DNA from 4 places in the Streptomyces sp. SUK 48 genome. Region 1 is predicted to be linked to each of the others. Evidence: riboswitches for the same ligand, from Rfam matches in the RefSeq annotation. Region 1 holds a riboswitch; each other region holds the start of a gene.
What was found. A riboswitch is a leader RNA that binds a small molecule or an ion and turns the genes downstream of it on or off. The one in region 1 is predicted to bind cobalamin.
Positions count from the first base shown of each region.

Region 2: another riboswitch for cobalamin. It lies ahead of GHR20_RS12550 (ribonucleoside-diphosphate reductase subunit alpha); the one in region 1 lies ahead of GHR20_RS04675 (DUF4430 domain-containing protein).
Region 3: another riboswitch for cobalamin. It lies ahead of GHR20_RS34605 (HoxN/HupN/NixA family nickel/cobalt transporter); the one in region 1 lies ahead of GHR20_RS04675 (DUF4430 domain-containing protein).
Region 4: another riboswitch for cobalamin. It lies ahead of GHR20_RS03610 (iron ABC transporter permease); the one in region 1 lies ahead of GHR20_RS04675 (DUF4430 domain-containing protein).

Region 1 is NZ_CP045740.1:1,105,189-1,111,007, forward strand. Features, by position in the region: gene GHR20_RS04670 (cobalamin-binding protein) at 459-1,379, shown strand; gene GHR20_RS04675 (DUF4430 domain-containing protein) at 1,393-1,881, opposite strand; cobalamin riboswitch at 2,043-2,183, opposite strand; gene GHR20_RS04680 (hypothetical protein) at 2,234-2,557, opposite strand; gene GHR20_RS04685 (sterol desaturase family protein) at 2,630-3,463, opposite strand; gene GHR20_RS04690 (GntR family transcriptional regulator) at 3,460-4,182, opposite strand; gene GHR20_RS04695 (ferredoxin) at 4,409-4,618, shown strand; gene GHR20_RS04700 (FAD-dependent oxidoreductase) at 4,608-5,819, shown strand, end outside.
Region 2 is NZ_CP045740.1:2,976,402-2,982,220, forward strand. Features, by position in the region: gene nagB (glucosamine-6-phosphate deaminase) at 1-273, shown strand, start outside; gene GHR20_RS12535 (GntR family transcriptional regulator) at 456-1,220, shown strand; gene GHR20_RS12540 (DUF3311 domain-containing protein) at 1,369-1,632, shown strand; gene GHR20_RS12545 (sodium:solute symporter family protein) at 1,629-3,257, shown strand; cobalamin riboswitch at 3,406-3,541, shown strand; gene GHR20_RS12550 (ribonucleoside-diphosphate reductase subunit alpha) at 3,664-5,819, shown strand, end outside.
Region 3 is NZ_CP045740.1:7,784,040-7,789,858, forward strand. Features, by position in the region: gene GHR20_RS34590 (GNAT family protein) at 1-308, shown strand, start outside; gene GHR20_RS34595 (ALF repeat-containing protein) at 430-984, shown strand; gene GHR20_RS34600 (ferritin-like protein) at 996-2,138, opposite strand; cobalamin riboswitch at 2,392-2,595, shown strand; gene GHR20_RS34605 (HoxN/HupN/NixA family nickel/cobalt transporter) at 2,623-3,714, shown strand; gene GHR20_RS34610 (hypothetical protein) at 3,904-4,134, shown strand; gene GHR20_RS34615 (heavy metal translocating P-type ATPase) at 4,131-5,819, shown strand, end outside.
Region 4 is NZ_CP045740.1:811,930-817,748, forward strand. Features, by position in the region: gene GHR20_RS03600 (ABC transporter substrate-binding protein) at 1-273, opposite strand, end outside; gene GHR20_RS03605 (ABC transporter ATP-binding protein) at 283-1,050, opposite strand; gene GHR20_RS03610 (iron ABC transporter permease) at 1,052-2,098, opposite strand; cobalamin riboswitch at 2,219-2,351, opposite strand; gene cobM (precorrin-4 C(11)-methyltransferase) at 2,368-3,117, opposite strand; gene cbiE (precorrin-6y C5,15-methyltransferase (decarboxylating) subunit CbiE) at 3,114-4,376, opposite strand; gene tsaD (tRNA (adenosine(37)-N6)-threonylcarbamoyltransferase complex transferase subunit TsaD) at 4,519-5,568, shown strand; gene GHR20_RS03630 (GNAT family N-acetyltransferase) at 5,565-5,819, shown strand, end outside.

The sequences.
Region 1 (5,819 bases):
CTCGCTGTGGGGGCCCGGCGCCAGGAGGCTCGCCGCCGGAGACGGGGGCTCGGCGGGGGGCTCGCCGCGGAAGGTCGGCGCGAGGGAGCCCGGTGCGGGGGCCTGGCGCCGGCCGGCGCCTCGGTTCGGCACGCGCCTCGGACCACTCGCCCCATACTCCGATGTCCTCGGCACACGGCGGCACTCGGCACCCGGCAGGCGGCAGGCGGCAGGCGGCAGGCGGCAGGCGGCAGGCGGCAGGCGGCAGGCGGCAGGCGGCAGGCGGCAGGCGAGGATCAGCGCGGCAGGCCCGGCTCGCCATGCCCGGCGACGGGACGGCGATCCCCGCTCGGCATATGAGGCGCGGCATGCCCACCCTGCACCGGAGGTACGGCGCGTCGCGGCCCCGTCCCCGGTGTCCGGGCCGCCGGTGCCCGCTCGGCACGGCCTCAGGTGGGCCCCCGGCATAGGCTCAGCGCATGCGGATCGTCTCCCTTCTCCCCGCCGCCACCGACATCGTCGCCGCGCTCGGTCTCTCCGCGAGCCTGGTCGGTCGTACGCACGAGTGCGACTGGCCGCCCCGGGAGGTGGCGGGGGTGCCGGTGGTGACCGGGGCGGAGCTGGACCAGGACGCGCTGAGCAGCCGGGAGATCTCCGATGCCGTCGGCGGGTCGGCGCACTCGGGGTCGTCGTTGTACACGCTGGACACCGAGGCTCTGGCGGCGCTGCGGCCCGATGTGGTGCTCACCCAGGACCTGTGCGCCGTGTGCGCGGTGTCGTACGAGCGGGTGAGCGGTGCCGTACGGCTGCTCGACGCGGACACCCGGGTGCTCAGCCTGGAACCGCATACCCTGGACGACGTACTGGACTGCCTGGTCACCGTCGGCGAACTGCTGGGCGTGCGCGAGCGCGCGCTGCGCCGCCGGGCCGAACTCCAAGCCCGGCTGGACCGGTTGCGCGGCTCGGTCGCCGGGCGCGACCGGCCCCGCGTGGCGGCGATCGAATGGCTCGACCCGCTGTGGCCGGCCGGACACTGGGTGCCGGAGCAGATCAGCGCCGCCGGGGGCGAACCGCTCCTCGCCGCGCCCGGCGAGCACACCGAGCCGGTGCCCTGGTCGGCGGTGCGCGCCGCACGGCCGGACGTCCTGCTCGTCCTGCCATGCGGCTTCCCTCCCGAACGCACCCTGCGCGAGGCCGAGTTGCTCACCGCACTGCCGGGCTGGGCGGAGCTGCCCGCCGTACGGTCCGGCCGGGTCTGGGTGCTGGACGGGCCGTCGTACTACAACCGGCCGGGCCCGCGGGTGGTGCGCGGGGCGGAGGTGCTGGCCCATGTCCTGCACGGGGTGCGGGCCGGGGAGCCGGTCGCACCGACCGAGGCGCGCCCGTTCCCCGGCCGGTGAGGAACGGGCCGGATCAGAAAGCGGTCCAGGTGAACGCCACGGTGTCCCCGGCGTTCAGCTTGAACTGGCAGCCGCCCACCGGGGTGGGCGTGCCGTTGACGGAGATGTTCCAGTAGGCGGAGGCGCCGCCGCTGACGTTCTTGACGGTGTCGACGGAGTAGTCGTCGAACGACGCGTACCAGGTGCCGTCCCAGGTGAAGTGCCGCCGGTGAGCGGCGTCGTCGAGGGCCGCGGTGGGCGTCGGCACGGCGGTGGGGTTCGCGCCGCCGTTGGTGCCGTCGCAGTGGTGCGTGCCGCCGGTCGCGGTGGTGACGTCGTGGCCCCGGGTTCTGATCTTCCCCTTGAAGAGGAGCCCGTCCGGCCCCTGGACGGTGAGCGTGACTGCGACCGGGGCGTTCGTGCCCGGTGTGCTCTGGGCGTGGGCGGTGGCCGGCACGGCGACGAGGGCCGTGCCGAGGGCGGTCGCGGTGATCAGGGTGCGGCGTGCGAGGGTGGCGGGCAAGAGCTGAGCCTTCCTGGGCGGGCGGCCCGCGGCCTCGGCGCCGGGCGAGCGGGGCGCACCGGCGCGGCGCCGCTCACCCCCGCTCGCGCGGGCCGGTGGTCGGGCCGGGCCCGGTGCTCCGGGCATGGCTCTCGGCTTCGCGCTGCGGACCATGACAGTGGGAAGCGGTACCAGCACGTGCCGGGTAGCCCGACTCGCGGCCCACGGCCGCACACGGTTGCAGGTCAGCGCCGGATTCCCACCGGCTTCCCCCGGTCACGCACGTATGCGGTTGTTGTGCGAACGGTGTTCATTCTAGGGGCAGTTGGTGAAGACGGGCCAGAACTCGGGCCGAGTTCCCGGTCCGTGATCCTCAGGGTTTCGCGACCTGACCGGGCGGTGTGAAGGCGTACAGCCCGAGGATCTCCGGCAGCGGTGCCACGCCCGGCCCGCCGGCCCGTACCCAGGTGATGACGTCCTCGGTCGCCTCCGGGTCGTTGACGAGCCCCAGCCAGACCGGGCGGCCGCCGGCGGCCCGGCCGGCGGTGGAGGGCTGGACGACGATGACGTTGGCCTGGTCGCACACGTCGAGGCAGTCGGAGATCCGCGCGGGCACCTCCGCCTTCAGCCGGGCGGTCTGCGCCGCGTGGTCGACGCCGGTCACCTTCGGGGTGCCGCAGCAGCAGTCACGGCACACGACGACACGGCACGGGACCGATCCGGCCACTTCTTACCCCCGGACTTCCGGCTCGACTTGACGATCATCATCTCATCGGCCGACACGGGGTGACCATCCCGGCGGCCCGAACACGTATCCGACCCGGTCCCGCCACCGCACCGCCGCCCGGACGTCGCGCCAGGCCGCCGCGTACTCGTGGAAGGCCACCCGGACCAGGTTGTGCGTGCCGATGTTCTTCGTCAGCCCGTACACCACCCGCTCCCCCTCCGGCTCGAACGTGCGGAACAGCCGGTCCCAGACGATGAGGATGCCGCCGTAATTGCGATCCAGGTACACCTGGTTGGAGCCGTGGTGGACCCGGTGGTGCGAGGGCGTGTTGAAGAACCACTCCACCGGGCGCCACAGCCGGTCCACCCGCTCGGTGTGCAGGAAGAACTGGTAGACGAGGCTGACGGCCTGCTCGACCAGGATCATCCACGGCGGCACGCCGAGCAGCGCCAGCGGCAGCCAGAAGGGCAGGCCGGTCATCGGCGTCCAGGTCTGGCGCAGCGCGGTGGACAGGTTGTAGCGCAGGCTGGAGTGGTGCACCACATGGCTCGCCCACAGCACCCGCACCCGGTGATGGGCCCGGTGGTAGGCGTAGTAGGCCAGGTCGTCGCCGAAGAACAGCAGCAGCCAGGTCCAGCCGGAGGACGGCGACAGATGCCAGGGGACGGCGGTGTACGCGGCGGCGTAGACGACGATCGTCGCGACCTTCCACGGCACCGCGATGACCTGGCTGCCCGCGCCCATGGACATGCTGGTGACGGTGTCGCGCAGCTCGTAGCCGCGCTCGTCGTCGTCCGGCAGGAAGCGGTACGACAGCGCCTCCACGACGACCAGCAGCACGAACGCCGGGATCGCGTAGATCACGGTGGGGATCATCGGCCGGCCCCCCTGCGGGTGCGCGGCGCGGCGGGCACGCTGCGGGTCAGCAGCTCGCGGGCCAGCCGCTCGGCCGCGCCGGCCTCGCGGGCCTGGATGTGACCGGCGAGGCGCCGGTGGGCCTCCACGTCCAGGATCTCGCCCGCGCCGAGGTCGGCGGGCACGTCGGCGACCGGGATCAGGCCGTCGACCAGACTGTTGAAGGCCAGCAGGTAGGCGATGTTCCCGGAGCCCTCCACGATCAGCCGCCACCAGGCGATGTAGGTCCCGTCCAGCTCCGTCAGATCGGGCCCGGCCTGCGCGTGCGCCTCGACGGCCGCGGCGATCTCGGCGGCGGCCCGCGCGGAGCAGCGCAGCGCGCACAGCCGGGCGGCGTCCGCGCCGACGCAGGCCCGCATCTCCAGGGCGTCGCGGGCGATGTCCTGCACGCTCGGGCCGCTGTCGGCGGCGGCGATGCCCACGGCGAGTTCCAGACCGGCGGTGCGCCGCCAGTCCAGCACCTGGGTGCGGCCGCCATGGCTGACCTCGACCAGCCGGGCCTGCTGGAGACGCTTGACGGCCTCCCGTACGGCGTGCCGGTTCACCCCGAACTCGGCCGCCAGTTCCCGCTCGGCGGTGAGCGCGCCGCCCGCCGGCAGCGCCCCGCCGAGAATCCTGTCGCGCAACAGGGCGAAGAGCTGGTCCGAGACCGCCTCGCGCCGTATGTGTCCCTCGGTCATGGCGATCAGGGTGGACGCGGTTCGTACAGTGGTCAACTGGTTGGACCAGTTTTTCTTCCCGGACCCGGGAGGATGTCGGCGTTCGTCCGGGTACGTCAAGCGGCGCTCTTGCGCGGGGCGTTGGTGCGCCGCTCCCGGCCGCCGCCCCGGGTGGCCGTGCGCGCGACCCGGTCTCGCCCCATGCTGGACGTGAGGGGGCGGTACGGCGGAGGAGGAAGTGGTTGCGATGCAGACCGTTGTCGACCTCACGCGCTGCCAGGGCTACGCGCAGTGCGTGTTCCTCGCGCCGGACGTGTTCCGGCTGCACGGCGAGGAAGGGCTGCTGTACGCCCCGGCCGTTCCCGACGATCAGGTCGAACGGGTGCGCCAGGCCGCGGCGGCCTGCCCGGTGCAGGCCATTCTCCTCGGGGAAGAGGTGAGCGGCGGTGCCCGATGACCTCACGGACGGCCGGATCGTCGTCGTGGGCGCCTCGCTGGCCGGCCTGCGGGCCGCGGAGGCGCTGCGCGAGCAGGGTTTCACCGGCTCCCTGACCGTGGTCGGGGACGAGCCCCATCCGCCGTACGACCGCCCGCCGCTCTCCAAGCAGGTGCTGCTGGGCGTCGCGCCCGCCGACTCCACCGGGCTGCCGATGCGCCTGGACCCCAAGGCGGAGTGGGTGCTCGGCGTGCGGGCCACCGGCCTGGACCCGCTGGGCAAGCGGGTGCTGCTCGACAACGGGGACTCCTTGCCGTACGACCGGGTGCTGATCGCCACCGGGACCCGCGCCCGGCCCTGGCCGAACCCGGCGGAGGCCGCGCTGGACGGCGTGTTCACCGTGCGCACCCGCGAGGACGCGGCGGGGCTCGCGGCGGCGCTGGACGCGGGGCCGCGGCGGGTGCTGGTGATCGGCGGCGGGTTCACCGGCTCGGAGATCGCCTCCGCCTGCCGGGAGCGCGGCCTGGAGGTCACGGTCACCGAGCGCGGCCCGGCGCCCCTGGTCGGCGCGCTCGGCGGCACCCTGTCCAAGCTCGCGGCCGTGATGCAGCGCAACCACGGCGTGGATCTGCGCACCGGGGTCACGGTGACCAGGCTGCTCGGCGAGAAGACCTTCACCGGCGTGGAGCTGTCCGACGGCAACCAGGTGGACGCGGACGTGTGCGTGGTGGCGCTCGGCGCGGTGCGCAACGTGGAGTGGCTGGCGGACTCCGGACTCGCGGCGGGCCCGCGCGGGCTGGCCTGCGACGCGGGATGCCGGGCCTTCGACATGTACGGCATCGTCACCGACGACGTCTTCGTGGCCGGTGACGTCTCCCGCTTCCCGCACCCGCTCTTCGGCTACCAGCTGCTGTCCCTGGAGCACTGGGGCAACGCGGTCACCCAGGCCGAGGTGGCCGCCCACAACATGGTCAGCCCCGGGCCGATGCGGCGCCCGCACCTGGCCCTGCCGACGTTCTGGTCGACGCAGTTCGGGCTCAACATCAAGTCGGTGGGGGTGCCCACCTACTCCGACCACGTGGTCATCGCGCAGGGCTCCCTGGAGGCGCGCCGGCTCGCCATGGTCTACGGCTACCGGGGGCGGGTCACCGCCGCGGTCACCGTCGACATGGCCAAGTCGCTCGACTACTACCAGCACCTGATCGAGACCGGTGCGCCGTTC
Region 2 (5,819 bases), 1.9 Mb from region 1:
GAGATCGAGCAGGTCCCGCACCACGTCATCACCCAGGGCATCGGCACCATCCTGGAGGCCCGGCACCTGGTGCTGCTCGCGACCGGCGAGGGCAAGGCGGACGCGGTCGCGGCGACCGTCGAGGGTCCGGTGGCGGCCGTGTGCCCGGCCTCGGCGCTGCAACTGCACCCGCACGCCACCGTCGTCGTGGACGAGCCGGCCGCCGCCAAGCTGAAGCTGGCGGACTACTTCCGGCACACCTACGCGAACAAGCCGGAGTGGCAGGGGATCTAGCCCGGCCGGACCCGGTGCCCACGGGACCCCTGTTGGACTAGACCAGCTCGGGTCCCGACGGTATACAGAGGGGATCACGGAGCGTGCGGGCGGAGTCCTGACACAGTAAGCCGTGCCACGATGTGAGCCGTGGCCGATGGGATGTCGGTCGCTTTCGGCATCCGGAGCCGGGAAGGCGGAGCATGAGCACCGATGTCAGCAGTGCGGAGAACGAGGCCGGCACGACCGTCCGTACCGCGCGCGTGCCGAAGTACTACCGCCTGAAGAAGCACCTGCTCGACATGACGGAGACGCAGGCACCCGGCACGCCGGTGCCGCCCGAGCGCACGCTGGCCGCCGAGTTCGACACCTCCCGCACCACCGTCCGCCAGGCCCTCCAGGAACTGGTCGTGGAGGGCCGCCTGGAGCGCATCCAGGGCAAGGGCACCTTCGTCGCCAAGCCCAAGGTCTCCCAGGCGCTCCAGCTCACCTCCTACACCGAGGACATGCGCGCCCAGGGCCTGGAGCCGACCTCGCAGCTGCTGGACGTCGGCTACATCACCGCGGACGACCGGCTCGCCGAGCTGCTCGACATCTCCGCCGGCGGCCGGGTGCTGCGCATCGAGCGGCTGCGGATGGCCAACGGCGAGCCCATGGCCATAGAGACCACCCATCTGTCCGCCAAGCGCTTCCCCGCGCTGCGCCGTTCGCTGGTGAAGTACACGTCCCTCTACACCGCGCTCGCCGAGGTGTACGACGTCCATCTCGCCGAGGCCGAGGAGACCATCGAGACCTCGCTGGCCACCCCGCGCGAGGCCGGTCTGCTCGGTACGGACGTCGGGCTGCCGATGCTGATGCTCTCCCGGCACTCGCTGGACCGCGCGGGTCAGCCGGTCGAGTGGGTCCGCTCGGTCTACCGCGGCGACCGGTACAAGTTCGTGGCCCGCCTCAAGCGCCCGATGGACTAGGCGGGGGCGCGGGGGCGCGTCCGGAGGCGTTCGCTCCTTCGCCGAATCGATACACACGGCTTGAGACGGGGTCTTCCACCAACTGGATACCGTCACCTAGATTGCCTGCGCATTACACAGGTGATCAGCGAGGGGACGGAGCCGCAGCATGTCAGAAACGCCCGAAGTGCAACCACCGGTGGTGACACCGCTGCGCGTGGTCATCGGCATGTGTCTCGTCGCGCCGTTCGTGGCGATGCTGTGGGTCGGCTCCTACGCGAAGACGGACCCGGCGTTCATCGGGATCCCGTTCTTCTACTGGTACCAGATGCTCTGGGTGCTGATCTCCACCGCGCTCACCATGACCGCGTACAAGCTCTGGCAGCACGACCAGCGCTCCCGCCGTGACGCGCAGGGGGGTGCCGCGAAGTGAAGACCGGGGTCAACGGCGTCGCACTGGGCGTCTTCATCTTCTTCTTCCTGGCCGTCACGGTCCTGGGCTTCCTCGCCGCGCGCTGGCGCCGGGCCGAGAACGAGCACACGCTGGACGAATGGGGCCTGGGCGGCCGGTCGTTCGGCACCTGGATCACCTGGTTCCTGCTCGGCGGCGACCTGTACACGGCCTACACCTTCGTGGCCGTGCCCGCGGCGATCTACGCGGCGGGCGCGTCCGGCTTCTTCGCGGTGCCGTACACGATCCTGGTGTACCCGCTGATCTTCACCTTCCTGCCGCGGCTGTGGTCGGTCTCGCACCGCCACGGCTACGTCACCACCTCCGACTTCGTGCGCGGCCGCTTCGGCTCGAAGGGGCTGTCGCTCGCGGTGGCGGTGACCGGCATCCTGGCGACGATGCCGTACATCGCGCTCCAGCTCGTCGGCATCCAGGCGGTGCTGGACGTGATGGGCGTCGGCGGCGGCGAGCACACCAACGGGTTCGTGAAGGACCTGCCGCTGCTCATCGCGTTCGCGGTGCTCGCGGCGTACACGTACTCCTCGGGTCTGCGGGCGCCCGCCCTGATCGCGTTCGTCAAGGACGCGCTGATCTACATCGTGATCGGTGTGGCGATCATCTACATCCCGATCAAGCTGGGCGGGTTCGACGACATCTTCGCCAAGGCGGCCCACGCGTTCAGCCAGGTCAACCCGGCCACCGGCAAGCCGCGCGGGGCGCTCGCGCCGGCGCCTGCCGGACAGTGGACGTACGCCACGCTGGCGCTCGGTTCCGCGCTCGCGCTGTTCATGTACCCGCACTCGATCACCGCGACGCTCTCCTCCAAGAGCCGTAACGTGATCCGGCGCAACACCACGATCCTGCCGCTGTACTCCCTGATGCTGGGCCTGCTGGCGCTGCTCGGCTTCATGGCGATCGCGGCCGGGGTGAAGGTCACCAACGGGCAGCTGGCGATCCCGCAGCTGTTCGAGGACATGTTCCCGGACTGGTTCGCCGGTGTGGCCTTCGCGGCGATCGGCATCGGCGCGCTGGTGCCCGCGGCGATCATGTCGATCGCGGCGGCGAACCTGTTCACGCGCAACATCTACAAGGACTTCATCAAGCCGGACGCCACGCCGAAGCAGGAGGCGCAGGTCTCCAAGATCGTGTCGCTGCTGGTGAAGGTCGGCGCGCTGATCTTCGTGCTCGGCATGGACAAGACGGTCGCGATCAACTTCCAGCTGCTCGGCGGCATCTGGATCCTGCAGACCTTCCCGGCCCTGGTCGGCGGTCTGTTCACGCGCTGGTTCCACCGCTGGGCGCTGCTCGCGGGCTGGGCGGCCGGCATGATCTACGGCACCCTCGCCGCCTACGGGGTCGCCTCGCCGACGCAGAAGCACTTCGGCGGCTCCGCCGACGACATCCCGGGCATCGGCCAGATCGGCTACATCGGCATGACGGCCTTCGTCCTCAACGTCCTCGTCACGGTCGTCCTGACCGTCGTCCTGAAGGCCGTGAAGGCCCCCGAGGGCATCGACGAGACCCGTCCGGAGGACTACACGGCGGACGCCGGCGACCCGGGCGTGGCGGTCGAACTGCCGCCCGCCACGGCGGGCAGCGCTCACTAGCGCGGCGCCCGGGGACACGGGCGACCAAGGGCGGGCCGGCGGCGCCGAGGGCGTCGGCGGCCCGTTTCGCGTGCCCCTCGCGCCCCGTTTCGCATACCCCTCGTAGACACACGGTGACACAACATCTGGGGGTGGCATTCCGGCCCGGCACTAGATGTATGCTCATGGTCGCTGTCGTCGCAGGGGAATCCGGTGCGAATCCGGAACTGTCCCGCAACGGTGTACTTGTGCGTATCCGCGCACGGGGATCAGTCCGAGGACCTGCCGGCAGCGCACCCGGCCCACCGGTCCGGGTGCTCTGAGACGTCCGGGCCTCGCGGAGTGGGCCGGTGGACGCGACGCCGTGTGCGCTCGTGACTGCCCCTGCCCTCCGCCTGGCCCCGTGCCGAGCGAGGGAGAGCCCCACGTGACCATCGCGCCAGCCGAACCGGCTTCAGCCCAGGGCCTGGAGAACGACGGTCCCGGTACCGCGCTGCTGCGGACCCTGACCGAGCTGACCGCGGACCTCCCCGACGCCGATCCCGGCCGGGTCGCCGCCGCCGCGCTGCGCGGCCGCTCGGCCCGCGCCGACGAGGCGGAGCTGCGCGAGCTCGCGACCGAGGCCGCGGCCGGCCTGATCTCCGAGGACCCCGCGTACTCGCGGCTCGCCGCCCGGCTGCTGACCATCTCCATCCGCGCCGAGGCCGCCTCGCAGGGCGTGACGTCCTTCACCGAGTCGGTCGCCGTCGGTCACCGCGAGGGGCTCATCGCCGACCGGACGGCCGAGTTCGCCCGGATCCACGCCGCCCGGCTCGACAACCTGATCGACCGCGCCGCCGACGACCGCTTCGGCTACTTCGGCCTGCGCACCCTGCACAGCCGCTATCTGCTGCGCCACCCGATCACCCGTCAGGTCATCGAGACACCCCAGCACTTCATGCTGCGCGTCGCCGCCGGCCTCGCCGAGGACGACTCGGCCCGCGCCGTGGACGAGGTCGCCGCGCTCTACGGCCTGATGAGCCGGCTCGACTACCTGCCCTCCTCCCCCACGCTGTTCAACTCGGGCACCCGGCACCCCCAGATGTCGTCCTGCTACCTCCTCGACTCCCCGCTGGACGAGCTGGACTCCATCTACGACCGCTACCACCAGGTCGCCCGGCTCTCCAAGCACGCCGGCGGCATCGGTCTGTCGTACTCCCGTATCCGCGCCCGCGGTTCGCTGATCCGCGGCACCAACGGGCACTCCAACGGCATCGTGCCGTTCCTGAAGACGCTGGACGCCTCGGTGGCCGCGGTGAACCAGGGCGGCCGGCGCAAGGGCGCGGCCGCGGTGTACCTGGAGACCTGGCACTCCGACCTGGAGGAGTTCCTGGAGCTGCGGGACAACACCGGTGAGGACGCCCGCCGTACGCACAACCTGAACCTCGCGCACTGGGTGCCGGACGAGTTCATGCGCCGGGTCAACGCCGACGGGCAGTGGTCGCTGTTCTCCCCGGCGGACGTGCCCGAGCTGGTGGACCTGTACGGCGCGGAGTTCGACGCCGCCTACCGCGAGGCGGAGCGCAGGGGCCTGGCGAAGAAGACCATGCCGGCCCGCGAGCTGTACGGCCGCATGATGCGCACCCTCGCGCAGACCGGCCAGGGCTGGATGACGTTCAAGGACGCCGCCAACCGCACCGCCAACCAGACCGCCGAGCCGGGCCAGGTCATCCACTCCTCCAACCTCTGCACGGAGATCCTGGAGGTCACCAACGACGGCGAGACGGCGGTCTGCAACCTGGGCTCCGTCAACCTGGGTGCCTTCGTCGTCGACGGGGACATCGACTGGGCGCGCCTGGACGAGACCGTCCACACCGCCGTCACCTTCCTCGACCGCGTCGTGGACATCAACTTCTACCCGACCGAGCAGGCGGGCCGCTCCAACGCCAAGTGGCGCCCGGTGGGCCTCGGCGCGATGGGTCTCCAGGACGTCTTCTTCAAGCTGCGGCTGCCCTTCGACTCCCCCGAGGCGAAGGCGCTGTCCACGAAGATCGCCGAGCGGATCATGCTCGCCGCGTACGAGGCGTCCACCGACCTCGCCGAGCGCAGCGGCCCGCTGCCGGCCTGGGAGCAGACCCGGACCGCGCGCGGTGTGCTGCACCCCGACCACTACGGCGTCCAGGAGACCTGGCCGGAGCGCTGGGCGGCGCTGCGGACCCGGATGGCGAAGGTCGGCCTGCGCAACTCGCTGCTGCTGGCGATCGCGCCGACGGCCACCATCGCCTCCATCGCGGGGGTCTACGAGTGCATCGAGCCGCAGGTGTCCAACCTGTTCAAGCGCGAGACGCTGTCCGGTGAGTTCCTCCAGGTCAACTCCTACCTGGTGCAGGACCTGAAGGACCTGGGCGTCTGGGACGGGCGCACCCGGGAGGCGCTGCGCGAGTCCAACGGCTCGGTGCAGGGCTTCGCGTGGATCCCCGAGGAGGTGCGGGCGCTGTACCGCACCGCGTGGGAGATCCCGCAGCGCGGGCTGATCGACATGGCGGCGGCGCGCACCCCGTTCCTGGACCAGGCGCAGTCCCTGAACCTGTTCATGGAGACGCC
Region 3 (5,819 bases), 6.7 Mb from region 1:
TCATGTCCTATGTCTTCGACGAACTCGGCTACCGGCGCTACGAGTGGAAGTGCGACAGCCTGAACGCGCCCTCGGGCCGGGCGGCCCTGCGCCTGGGCTTCACCTTCGAGGGGATCTTCCGTCAGGCCGTGGTCTACAAGGGCCGCAGTCGTGACACGGCCTGGTACTCCCTGCTCGACTCCGAGTGGCCACAGGCCGGCAAGGCCCTGCGGGAGTGGCTCTCGCCCGACAACTTCGACGCGCGAGGCCGCCAGAAGCGGTCCCTTGCCGATCTGCGCTCGGCCGGCGCGCTCGACGAGAAGCCGTGACGCCGGCGCTCGCCGTACGGACAGCACAGGCCATCGATCCGAATGATCATCTGACATAAGATCATTTCCTTCTGTTGACCAACGGGATCGGTCACCAGACCGGTTCCGACGAGGGGGACCCATGAACAAGACCCGCGCGACGCTCGTCCTGGCCGCCACCGCACTGACTCCGGTACTGCTGCTGGCCGGCCCGTCCTTCGCCGCCGCCCCGGCCGTCCCGCACACGTCCGCGGTGGCCGGCTCCGACGAGGACAACGCCGTCGCCATCGCCCGGATCCTGGCCGACCCGGCCGCCGGCAAGGCCGTCAGGCGGGAGGCCAATAAGGCTCTCGACGGCACGCCGGCCGACCGGGCCGCGTTCCTCGCCACCGGCTACGCCAAGGCCCAGGACGAGGACAACGCCTTTGCCATCGTTCGGCTGCTGGCCGACCCGGCCTCCGGCAAGGCCGTCAAGCGGGAGGCGAACAAGGCTCTCGACGGCAGCCCGGCCGACCGGGCCGCGTTCCTGAAGAGCGGCTTGCGGCTCGCCCGGGCGGAGGACGACCGCGTCGCCACCGCCCGGATCCTGGCCCGCCCCGGCATCAGCAAGGCCCTGCGCGCCGCGGCCGAGAAGGCCATGGACGGCACGCCGGAGGAGCTGCGTTACTTCATCACCGTCGGCCAGTACCAGGTCTGACCGGCCCCTGGTCAGCCGCGCGGACGGAACTGAGGGCCGTAGGTCGCCCCGGGGCCGGTGACAGGCATCTCCATCAGTTCCACGGCGGGGGTCTCCAGCCTGCGCATACGACGCACGGCGGTCCTCAGGCTGTGGTGGTCGCCCTCCCGCCACGCCGTTTCGAGCGCGTCGAGAACCGTGGTGTACGTGTCGTCGAAGTCGTCCAGGAGCCTGCGGGCCCCGGCGGGCGGCCGGGGCCAGCCGCCCGCCGGGACGACGGACATGGGCCGCGTGTCGGGGAAGGGGACCGGAGCCCCGGTGAACTGCCATGTGCCGTCGGCCTCCCGCAGCCGACGTCCGTGGTAGATCTCGGCGAACGCGTAGTAGTGCGCCAGGTGTCCGTCTCCCAGGTCGTCGGCGGGGGAGACCGAGGTGCCCTCCCCCTGGTCCTTGATGACCTCGATCGAGCGCTCGACGTCGTCGAGCGTTCTGACGGGCCTGAGGACGTCCTCGCCGACGCGTTCGCACAGCTGCCGGTCGGCGGACAGATCCGGGGCCACCGACCGGAACGCCGTGAGCAGTTCGTCGTAGAAGTGGCCGATGCTGAGAGGGTCGCGCGCGCTGCCGGTCAGTGGTGCCGCGGGCGCCTCGATGGCCATCATCACGTCCCGTACGAGCGCCCTGGTCAAGCCTGACAGGTATACGTCCACCCCCGGATGCACGCCGCCCGGCAGCGGGCCCGGGTAGACCGGCGCCGCTCCCTTGATCCGGGGGCGGCCCCCCAGCGCGACCAGCAGATTGCAGACGATCCCGAGGTGGTACATCTCGTCGGAGACGATGCGCCGGATCAGCCGGGCGGCGTCGCACGTGCGGTTCTTGATGGACCACCAGCCGCACAGATAGGGCGGGATGGTGGAGAACTCGATCTCCACGGCCACCTGGAGGGCCGATCTGAGCCAGTCGACACCGCGGTGCTTCTCGGGGACGGTGATCAGGCGGGCCACCCTCCCGCGCCGTGCCGGAATGTGCCGTGCGGGCTTCGCGGGCGGGCGACCGGGAGCGCACGCGGCCGCCGAGACCTGCGTGCCCGCGGCCAGCGCGGCGGACGCCAGGAGACTGCGACGCCGCACAGGAGATCCGGCCGGCTCCTCGGGAATTCCGGTCGCCTTCGTCACCGCCGCCTCCGTACCCGCCGGTGCTCCCGGCATCGCCCTCGAACCAGGTGCGCGAAGCTAGCAGCCTCGCCCGGTCCCTGAGGGGTGTCCGCGACGGCCGACGCGGCTTCTCACGCCGTCGGTCCAGAACCGGGAACCAGGCCGCGGCTCGCGACGACTACCTGGGGATCGACGGGTCGCCCGTACCGGGAGACCGGATGTGATCTTGGATACCCGAGCGGAGCCGTGGTTGCGCGCAAGCGGGGGGACGGCTCTACGGTGGGCGGGCCGTGGTGTTCGGGAAGACCGGTGACAGCCCTCAGCGGGGCTCAGACCGGAGCGGCCCTCGCCACTGTGATCGGGGAGTGCCCGTCCCAGTTCTGCACGGTCACTGTTCGCCGCCCGGCGGACGGGAAGGCCGGGACGTACACGCGCGCACCCGTAAGCCAGGAGACCGGCCACGGCACTTCACGAGCTGATCCACGAGGTGCTGGAGCGTGACCGCATGACCCTGCCCGCAGAGCCGACCCGATTTCACTGGCGGCGCGAGGACACCGTCCGTACCGCCGGGCTGCTGGTGGTGATCGCCGCCCTGCACGTCGTGGCGTTCGGCATCCTGTTCCTGCTGGTCGTGCCCGGCCACTACGAGATCGGCTCCAAGGCGTTCGGGATCGGCCTCGGGGTGACCGCGTACACCCTGGGCATGCGGCACGCGTTCGACGCCGATCACATCGCCGCGATCGACAACACCACCCGCAAGCTGATGGCCGACGGCAAGCGTCCGGTGTCGGTCGGCTTCTGGTTCGCGCTCGGCCACTCCAGCGTGGTGGTCGCCATGGCGGCCCTGGTCGCGGGCGGCGCACAGCTCGCCGGCACCCTGCTCGACGACGACTCCCGCACCCACCAGACCCTCGGCGTCGTCGGCACCACGGTCTCCGGGACGTTCCTCTACCTCATCGCGGCGCTCAACCTCGTGGCGCTCGCGGGCATTCTGCGGGTCTTCCGCGCGATGCGAGCGGGCACGTACGACGAGACCGCGCTGGAACAGCACCTGGACTCGCGGGGGTTCATGAACCGGTTCCTGGGCCGCTTCACCAGGTCGATCACCCGGCCCGGGCAGATGTTCCCGCTGGGCTTCCTGTTCGGGCTCGGCTTCGACACCGCGACCGAGGTCACCCTGATGGTGATGGCGGGCAGCGGCGCCGCGGCCGGGCTCCCGTGGTACGCGATCCTGTGCCTGCCGCTGCTGTTCGCCGCCGGGATGAGCCTGTTCGACACCCTCGACGGCACCTTCATGAACTTCGCCTACCAGTGGGCGTTCTCCAACCCGGTGCGCAAGGTGTTCTACAACCTGACCATCACCGGCCTGTCCATCGCGGTCGCCTTCCTGATCGGCACCATCGAACTGGTCGGCGTGCTGCACGAGAAGCTCGACCTGAGCGACGCGGTGACCGGCTGGATCGCCGATCTGGACCTGGACAACGTGGGGTACGTCATCGTCGGCCTGTTCGTGGTCGTGTGGGCGGCGGCCCTGGCGTACTGGCGGCTGGCCAGGGTGGAGCAGCGGTGGGCGGGCCGGCTCGGCGAGGGCGGCTGACCCTCCGGCCGCTCCCGGGACCTCCGTGAGCCGTCGTCAGCGCCGGTGGGCACCGGGGGCGCCGACGGCTATGGCGTACGTCACGATCATGCCCCGGAACTCGACGCTCCACCGGTCCGACTACTGCGACGGTACGGCTTCCACCGCCAGCTCTCGCACGACGGTCCGATGCGACCAGGAAGGTCGGGCATGGCCGATATCCCGTTGTCACCCGGCTCCACCCGTACGACCCCCGGCAGGCTGCTGCCGCCTCCCGCGCTCTGCGGATTCCTGCTCCTGCTGGTGCTGCTGTTCTCGGTGTCCTACGCCGTCGGCTCGGCGGCGGGGCCGGTGGCACCCGGCATGCACGGCACCGGGAGCGGCGGGAGCGGCGGCGGTACGGGCGACATGCCCGGGATGAGTCATGGGGGCGGCGAGTGACCGCTCTCGAACCGGCGGCGGAACTCGTCGTCACCGACCTCACCGTGGGCGGGATGACCTGCGCGGCCTGTGTCCGCCGGGTGGAGAAGAAGCTCGGCAGGCTGGACGGCGTCACGGCCACGGTCAACCTGGCCACGGGGCTCGCCCGGGTCAGCCACCCGGCCGATGTCGCGCCCGAGAGCCTCGTCACCGCGGTCGAACAGGCCGGGTACCAGGCCGCGTTGCCGGTGACCGAGGTCGCCGAGGTGGCTGCGAGGGCCGAGGACGAGGAGGAGGCCGGGTCCCGGCGCGAGCGGGAGCGCATCACGGTGACCGCGCTGCTGGCCGTACCGGTGCTGGTGCTCTCCATGGTGCCGGCCCTGCAATTCGGGAACTGGCAGTGGCTGTGCTTCGTGCTGGCCGCTCCGGTGGCCGTGTGGAGCGCCTGGCCCTTCCACCTCCGCGCGCTGCGGGGGCTGCGCCACTCCACGGCCACGATGGACACCCTGGTCTCGCTGGGGATCGTGGCGTCGTTCGCGTGGTCGGCGTACGCGCTGTTCCTCGGCGGGGCGGGTGAGCCCGGGATGCGGATGTCGTTCAGCCTCCTGCCCTCCGCGTCGGACGGCAGGGCGCACCTGTATCTGGAAGCGGCCGTCAGCGTCCCGCTGTTCGTGCTGACCGGACGGTTCCTGGAGGGGCGGGCCCGGCGGGGGACCGGGGCGGCGCTGCGGTCGCTCGCCGAGCTGGCGGCCAAGAAGGTCTCGGTGCGCGACGAGCTCGGCGAGCGGTCGATCCCGGTCGAGCGGCTGCGCGTGGGGCAGACCTTCGTGGTGCGGCCGGGGGAGCGGGTCGCCACCGACGGACGCGTGACGCGGGGCACCTCCGCCGTGGACCTGTCCCTGGTGACCGGCGAGAGCGAGCCGGTGGCGGTGGGTCCGGGCTCGGCCCTGGTCGGCGGCGCCGTCAACGCCGGCGGGCTGCTTCTGGTGGAGGCCACGGCGGTCGGCGCGGACACCCGGCTCGCGCGGATCACCCGCCTCGTCACCGAGGCACAGGCCGGAAAGGCACGGGCGCAGCGGCTGGCGGACGCGGTCGCCGGAGTGTTCGTACCCGTCGTCCTCGCCCTCTCGGTGACCGTCCTCGGGTTCTGGCTGGGTGCCGGCGCCGATCCGCAGGCGGCCCTCACCGCCTGCGTGGCCGTACTCGTCGTGGCCTGCCCCTGCGCGCTCGGGCTGGCGACGCCCACCGCGCTGATGGCCGCCACCGGGCGCGGGGCGCAGCTGGGCGTGCTGGTGCGGGGACCGCGGACACTGGAGGCCCTTCAGCACGTGGACACGGTCGTCCTGGACAAGACCGGCACGCTGACCAGCGGTCATATGACGGTGGCCCGGGTCACCGCGCTGCCGGGCGCGCTCGGGCAGGAGGCGCTGGTGCGGCTGGCCGGCGCCGTGGAGCAGGGCTCCGAGCATCCGATCGGACAGGCCGTGACCGCGTACGCCCGCCGCACGGGCGAGGTGGGACCCCTGCCGGACGTGACGGACTTCGCCGCCGTCCCCGGGTACGGGGTCCACGGCCGGGTGGACGGTCTGGCGGTCGAGGTGGGCTCCCCGGAGGGCGAGCTGCCGCGCGAACTGGCCAAGGCGCTGGCCGCGGCGGAGGAGGCCGCGCACACCCCGGTCCTGGTACGGGTCGACGGGCGCGCCAAG
Region 4 (5,819 bases), 290 kb from region 1:
CTTCCAGGGCACACCGCGCAGGTCTCCCTTGTCGTCGGGCATGGCGAAGCCGGCCATGCGGTCCTCCAGGCCCAGGGCGAACATCAGTTCCGTGATACCGACGTCGTTGGTGACGACCCGCTCGGGCACCTTGTCGTACGTCACCTGACGGCCGCAGTTGGTGAGGGTGACCGCGGACGGGGCTTTCGCGTCCTGCGCCGACTCCACCGTGGCGCCGCATCCGGTGGCGGTCGCGGCGAGACAGAGGGCGGCGGCGAGAAGCTGCTTGCGCATGGGTGTCCTTCAGGAGGTGGGCGGGAGCAGGTCGAACAGGAGCTGGACTGCGTCCGTCTCCGGGTGCCGGACGGCATGCGCCCGGACGCCGAACACCTCGGCCAGCAACCGAGGTTCGAGGACGTCCTGGGGCGGGCCGGATGCGACGATCCGGCCGCCGTCGAGGACGTACAGGACGTCGCAGTGGGCTGCGGCCAGGTTGAGGTCGTGGAGCGCGGCCAGCACGGTCAGGCCACTCTCGCGGACCAGGGACAGCACGTCCAACTGGTGCGCGATGTCGAGGTGGTTGGTGGGTTCGTCGAGGACCAGGACCTGTGGTTGCTGGGCGAGGGCCCGGGCGAGGAGGACCCGCTGCTTCTCGCCGCCGGACAGGCTGAGGAACCCGCGGTCGGTCAGGTGGGCGACGCCGGTGCGGTCCATCGCTCTGGTGCAGATCTCCCGGTCCGCTGCGGCCGAGCGGCCCCGGTGCGGCAGCCGGCCCACCGCGACCACCTCGGCGACGGTGAAGTCGAACTCGGCGGAAAACTCCTGCGGCAGCGCGGCCAGCAGCCGGGCGGCGGCCCTGGCGTCCATGGTGTGCAGGTCGTCGCCGCCCAGCCGTACCGCTCCCCCGGCCGGCCGCAGTGCCCGGTACAGGGAGCGCAGCAGGGTGGACTTGCCGCTGCCGTTGGGGCCGATCAGTCCGACGAACGCCCCGCTGCCCACGGTGAGGTGGATGTGCTCGACCAAGCGGGTTCCGGCCGCCTCGATCGTCACGTCGTCGATGTCGAGTCGCATGTCAACGCCCTCCGAACGCGTAGCCGCCGCCTCGCCGCATCAGCAGCAGGAATGCGGGCACCCCGACGACCGCGGTGATCACTCCGACGGGCAACTCGGCGGGGGCGAACAGCAGCCGGGACAGTACGTCCGCCCACACCAGCAGTACGGCCCCGGCGAGTGGGGCGACCGCCAGCACCCTGCGGTGGTCGGCGCCGACGAGCATCCGTACGACGTGCGGCACCATCAGCCCGACGAATCCGATGGCCCCGCTGACCGCCACCACCGTCCCGGTCACGGCGGCGGTGACGAGGAACAGCTCCCGACGGAGCCGGGCCGGTCCGGCACCGAGGGCGGCCGCGGTCTCGTCGCCCATGGCGAGCGCGTTGAGTGCCTCGGCCCGTAGGCGCAGCCAGACCCATCCGGCCGCCACGGTGACCGCCGCGAGCGGCACCTGGGCCCAGGTGGCTCCGCCCAGGCTGCCCAGCAGCCACATCATGGCCGACCGAGCCGCCTCACCCCGGGCCGCGCCGAACACCATGACGGTGGTGACGGCCTCGAAGCCGTATGCGAGTGCGGTACCGGTCAGAATCAGACGCAGCGGCGTCAGGCCCTGCGGTGAGCGGGCCACTGCGTAGACCAGCGTCATGGCCGCGAGCGCCGAGGCGAACGCCGACGCGGACAGCGCCCACACCCCGAACCCGGCAAAGGCTCCGAGGAGGATGACGGCGTTGGCGCCCACCGCCGCGCCCGAAGAGATACCGAGCACGAAGGGGTCGGCCAGCGCGTTGCGCACCATCGCCTGCACGGCCACTCCGACGGCCGCGAGACCCGCTCCCACCACGGCACCGAGGAACACCCGCGGCAGCCGGATCTCCCAGACGATCGTGTACGCGGCCGCGTCACTCGCGTGCACGGTCCCGCCGGTGAGTCCGGCCCACAGGAAACCGAGCACATCGCCCCAGCCGACGCCGGCGGCACCGAGCCCGACCCCGCCCACGACGGACAGCAGGAGCAGCAGCGCCAGAGCCAGGCTGAGCGGCAGCAGGGGTATGCGACTGGGAGCCATACTTCGGCGCACGGGAGGGCCGTCCTTCACACGGGCCGCCTGCTGGACGTCGAGCAGGAGCAGTCCGTACGGCCGTAGGCCGGCCGGGCGGTCCCGTCTCGCAGTCCACGGCGAGCAGTCAACGGGTCGATACGCCCCCGCAGGCGATCGGGCTGGCACGACACCGTCGATCCGGGTCGTGCACACCGTTGCGGGTCAGCGCCGGACTCTCACCGGACTTCCCCCACGGGAGGCGTGGGGAGCCTGACAAGCAGGCTCCGCGGAGGGTTTCAGCAGAGATGACGCTCCCGCTCGGGCGAGTACAGGTGGCTGTCACGGAACTGCTCCGCCCCCAGTGTCCGCCCCACCATGATCACCGCTGTGCGCAGGACGCCGGCCTCCTTCACCTTGTGGGCGATCTCGTCGAGGGCGCCCCGGATGATCAGCTCGTCGGGGCGGGAGGCGTAGGCCACGACCGCGGCAGGACAGTCGGCGCCGTAGTGCGGGAGGAGTTCCTCCACCACGCGGTCCACGTACTTGGCGGCCAGGTGCAGCACGATCAGCGCGCCGCTGCGGCCGAGGGTGGCCAGGTCCTCGCCGTCCGGCATGGCGGTGGCGCGGTTGGCTACGCGGGTGAGGATGACGGTCTGGCCGACGGTCGGCACGGTCAGCTCCCGCTTGAGGGAGGCCGCCGCGGCGGCGAACGCGGGCACGCCGGGGACGACCTCGTAGGGCACCCCGGCCGCGTCCAGCCGCCGCATCTGCTCGGCGACCGCGCTGAACACGGACGGGTCGCCCGAGTGCAGCCGGGCCACGTCGTGGCCCTCGTCGTGGGCGCGGAGCAACTCGGCGGTGATCTCGTCCAGGTCGAGCTGGGCGGTGTCGACCAGGCGTGCGTCCGGCGGGCATTCCGCCAGCAGTTCGCGCGGGACGAGGCTGCCCGCGTACAGGCAGACCTGGCAGGCGGCGAGCGTCCGGGCGCCGCGCACCGTGATCAGGTCGGCGGCACCGGGGCCGGCGCCGATGAAGTACACGGTCATCTGTCTGCTCCTGGAACGGGATTGAGGGTTTTCTGTACGGACCACTGGGTGACCGGCATGGCCTGTCGCCAGCCGGTGAACCCGCCCACGGGCACGGCGTGTGCCACCGCGAGCCGTACCAGCTCGCCACCGTGGCGGCGGTAGGCGTCGGCGAGCAGTGCCTCCGACTCCAGCGTGACCGTGTTGGCGACGAGCCTCCCGCCAGGGGACAGTGCCGCCCAGCAGGCGTCCAGCAGGCCGGGGGCGGTGAGTCCGCCGCCGACGAACACGGCGTGAGGCGCGGGGAGTTCGGCCAACGCGCCGGGAGCGGCACCGGTGACGACCCGAAGCCCCGGCACGCCGAGTCGCTCCGCGTTGCGGAGGATACGTACGGCACGCGCAGGGTCGCGTTCGACGGTGACGGCCCGGCACGACGGGTGGGTGCGCATCCACTCGATCGCGATGGAGCCCGACCCGCCACCGACGTCCCACAGGAGTTCGCCGGGAGCGGGGACGAGCGCGCCGAGCGTGGCGGCCCGGACGTGCTTCTTGGTGAGCTGCCCGTCGTGCTCGTACGCCTCGTCGGGCAGCCCCGGCACCGCACCGAGTCGCAGGGTGTCCGGTGCCTGGCGGCATTCGACGGCCACGATGTTGAGCGCATCGGCGGACTGCTGCGTCCGTGCCCAGTCGTCGGCAGTTGTCTCGGCGGTCGTACGTTCGCGGTCGCCGCCGAGCTGTTCCAGGACGCGCATCCGGCTCGGTCCGAAGCCGCGGTCGCTGAGCAGCGCGGCGACTTCTCCGGGGGTGGTGGCGTCGGCGCCGAGGACGAGGAGGCGCCGGCCGTCGTGCAGGGCGGCGGCGAGGCGGGCGGTGGGGCGGCCCACCAGCGTGACGACCTCGATGTCCTCCAGCGGCCAACCCAGCCGGGCGGCGGCATAGGACACGGATGACGGGTGGGGCAGGACGCGCAGTGTGTCGGCTTCCTCGGCGAGCGCGCGTCCGATGCCGTAGAACATCGGGTCGCCGCTGGCCAGAACGGCGATGCGGCGGCCGACGTGGGCGGCGAGCAGGCGGGGGACGGCGGGGCGCAGGGGCGACGGCCAGGCGACGCGCTCGCCGGCGCACTCGGCAGGCAGCAGATCCAGCTGGCGCGGGCCGCCGATGAGCACCTCGGCGTGACGCAGTTCCGCACGGGCGGGTTCGGCCAGGCCCTTCCAGCCGTCCGCTCCGATCCCTACGACGGTGACGGCGGAGGACGGGCCTTCTCGGGCGGGGGTCACTGCTGGCTACCTCGGAGTTCAGGGGGCGACAGGGGCGCACTCTACTAAGCGATCACCCGTGCGACGGAGTCCGGGTTCACATCCGCACGGATCTTATTGCACACTGTTCGCAATAACGTAGACGCCGCAGGAAGGGGAGGGCATGGGCTCTCCGATCGTGCTCGGGATCGAGTCGTCGTGTGACGAAACCGGTGCGGGGCTCGTCAGGGACGGACGCCTGCTCGGGCACGCCGTGGCGTCGAGCATGGACGAGCATGCCCGTTTCGGCGGAGTGGTGCCCGAGATCGCCTCCCGCGCCCACCTGCACGCCCTGCGCCCGGTGGTGCGTGAGGCACTGGACCAGGCGGGGCTGCGGCTCTCCGACGTCGGAGCGGTCGCCGTGACCACGGGCCCGGGGCTGTCCGGCGCCCTGCAGGTGGGCCTCGCAGGAGCGAAGGGCATCGCCTACGCGCTCGGCGTCCCGCTCTACGGCGTGCACCACCTGGCCGGTCATGTCGCCGCCGACACCCTGGAGCACGGCCCGCTGCCCGACCCCTGCATGGTGCTGATCGTCTCCGGCGGCCACACCTCGCTGCTCCTCGTGCGCGACCTGGCCCGCGACCCGATCACCCACCTCGGCGACACCCTCGACGACGCCGCCGGGGAGTGCTTCGACAAGGTCGCCCGGGTCTTCGGCCTGCCGTACCCCGGCGGTCCGGCCATCGACCGTGCCGCCCGCGAGGGCGATCCACGCGCCGTCGCCTTCCCTCGCCCTCTCCCGGGCTCCTACGACTTCTCCTTCTCCGGGTTGAAGACGGCGGCGGCCCGCTGGGCCGAGTCCCACGCCGGGCGCGAACTACCCGTCCACGACGGGGCCGCATCGCTACAGGAGGCGGTCGCCGACGTCCTGACCCGCAAGGCGGTTGCCGCCTGCACGGAGCACGGCGTCGGCACGCTGGTCGTCGTCGGCGGGGTCGCCGCGAACTCGCGTGTGCGGTCGCTGGCCGAGGAACGGTGCCGGGCTGCCGGGATCGCACTGCGGGTGCCGCCGCTGCGGCTGTGCACGGACAACGGCGCGATGATCGCGGCCGTCGGCGATCTCCTCGTACGGGCCGGGGCAGAGCCGGCACCGCTGGACGTGTCGATCGACCCGTCGGCACCGCTGGAGTACGCGGCCCTGCATCCGGTCGCGGCCGGAGCGGTGGCGGCGTGACGGAGATCCGTGTCGTCCCGTACGACGCTCTCCTGCCATACAGCGCGGCCCTGCGCTCCGTCTACGCCGACGCGTTCTGCGCTCCGCCCTGGAACGAGGACCAGGAGAGGGCGGATGCGTTCGTCGCACGGCTCGGCTCGGACATACGGCGTCCGGGATTCACGGCCGCACTCGCCTTCGACGGACCGGACGTCGTGGGTTTCGCCACCGCCTGGGCCACACCCACCCCCTTCCCGATCGACCGTTGCTAT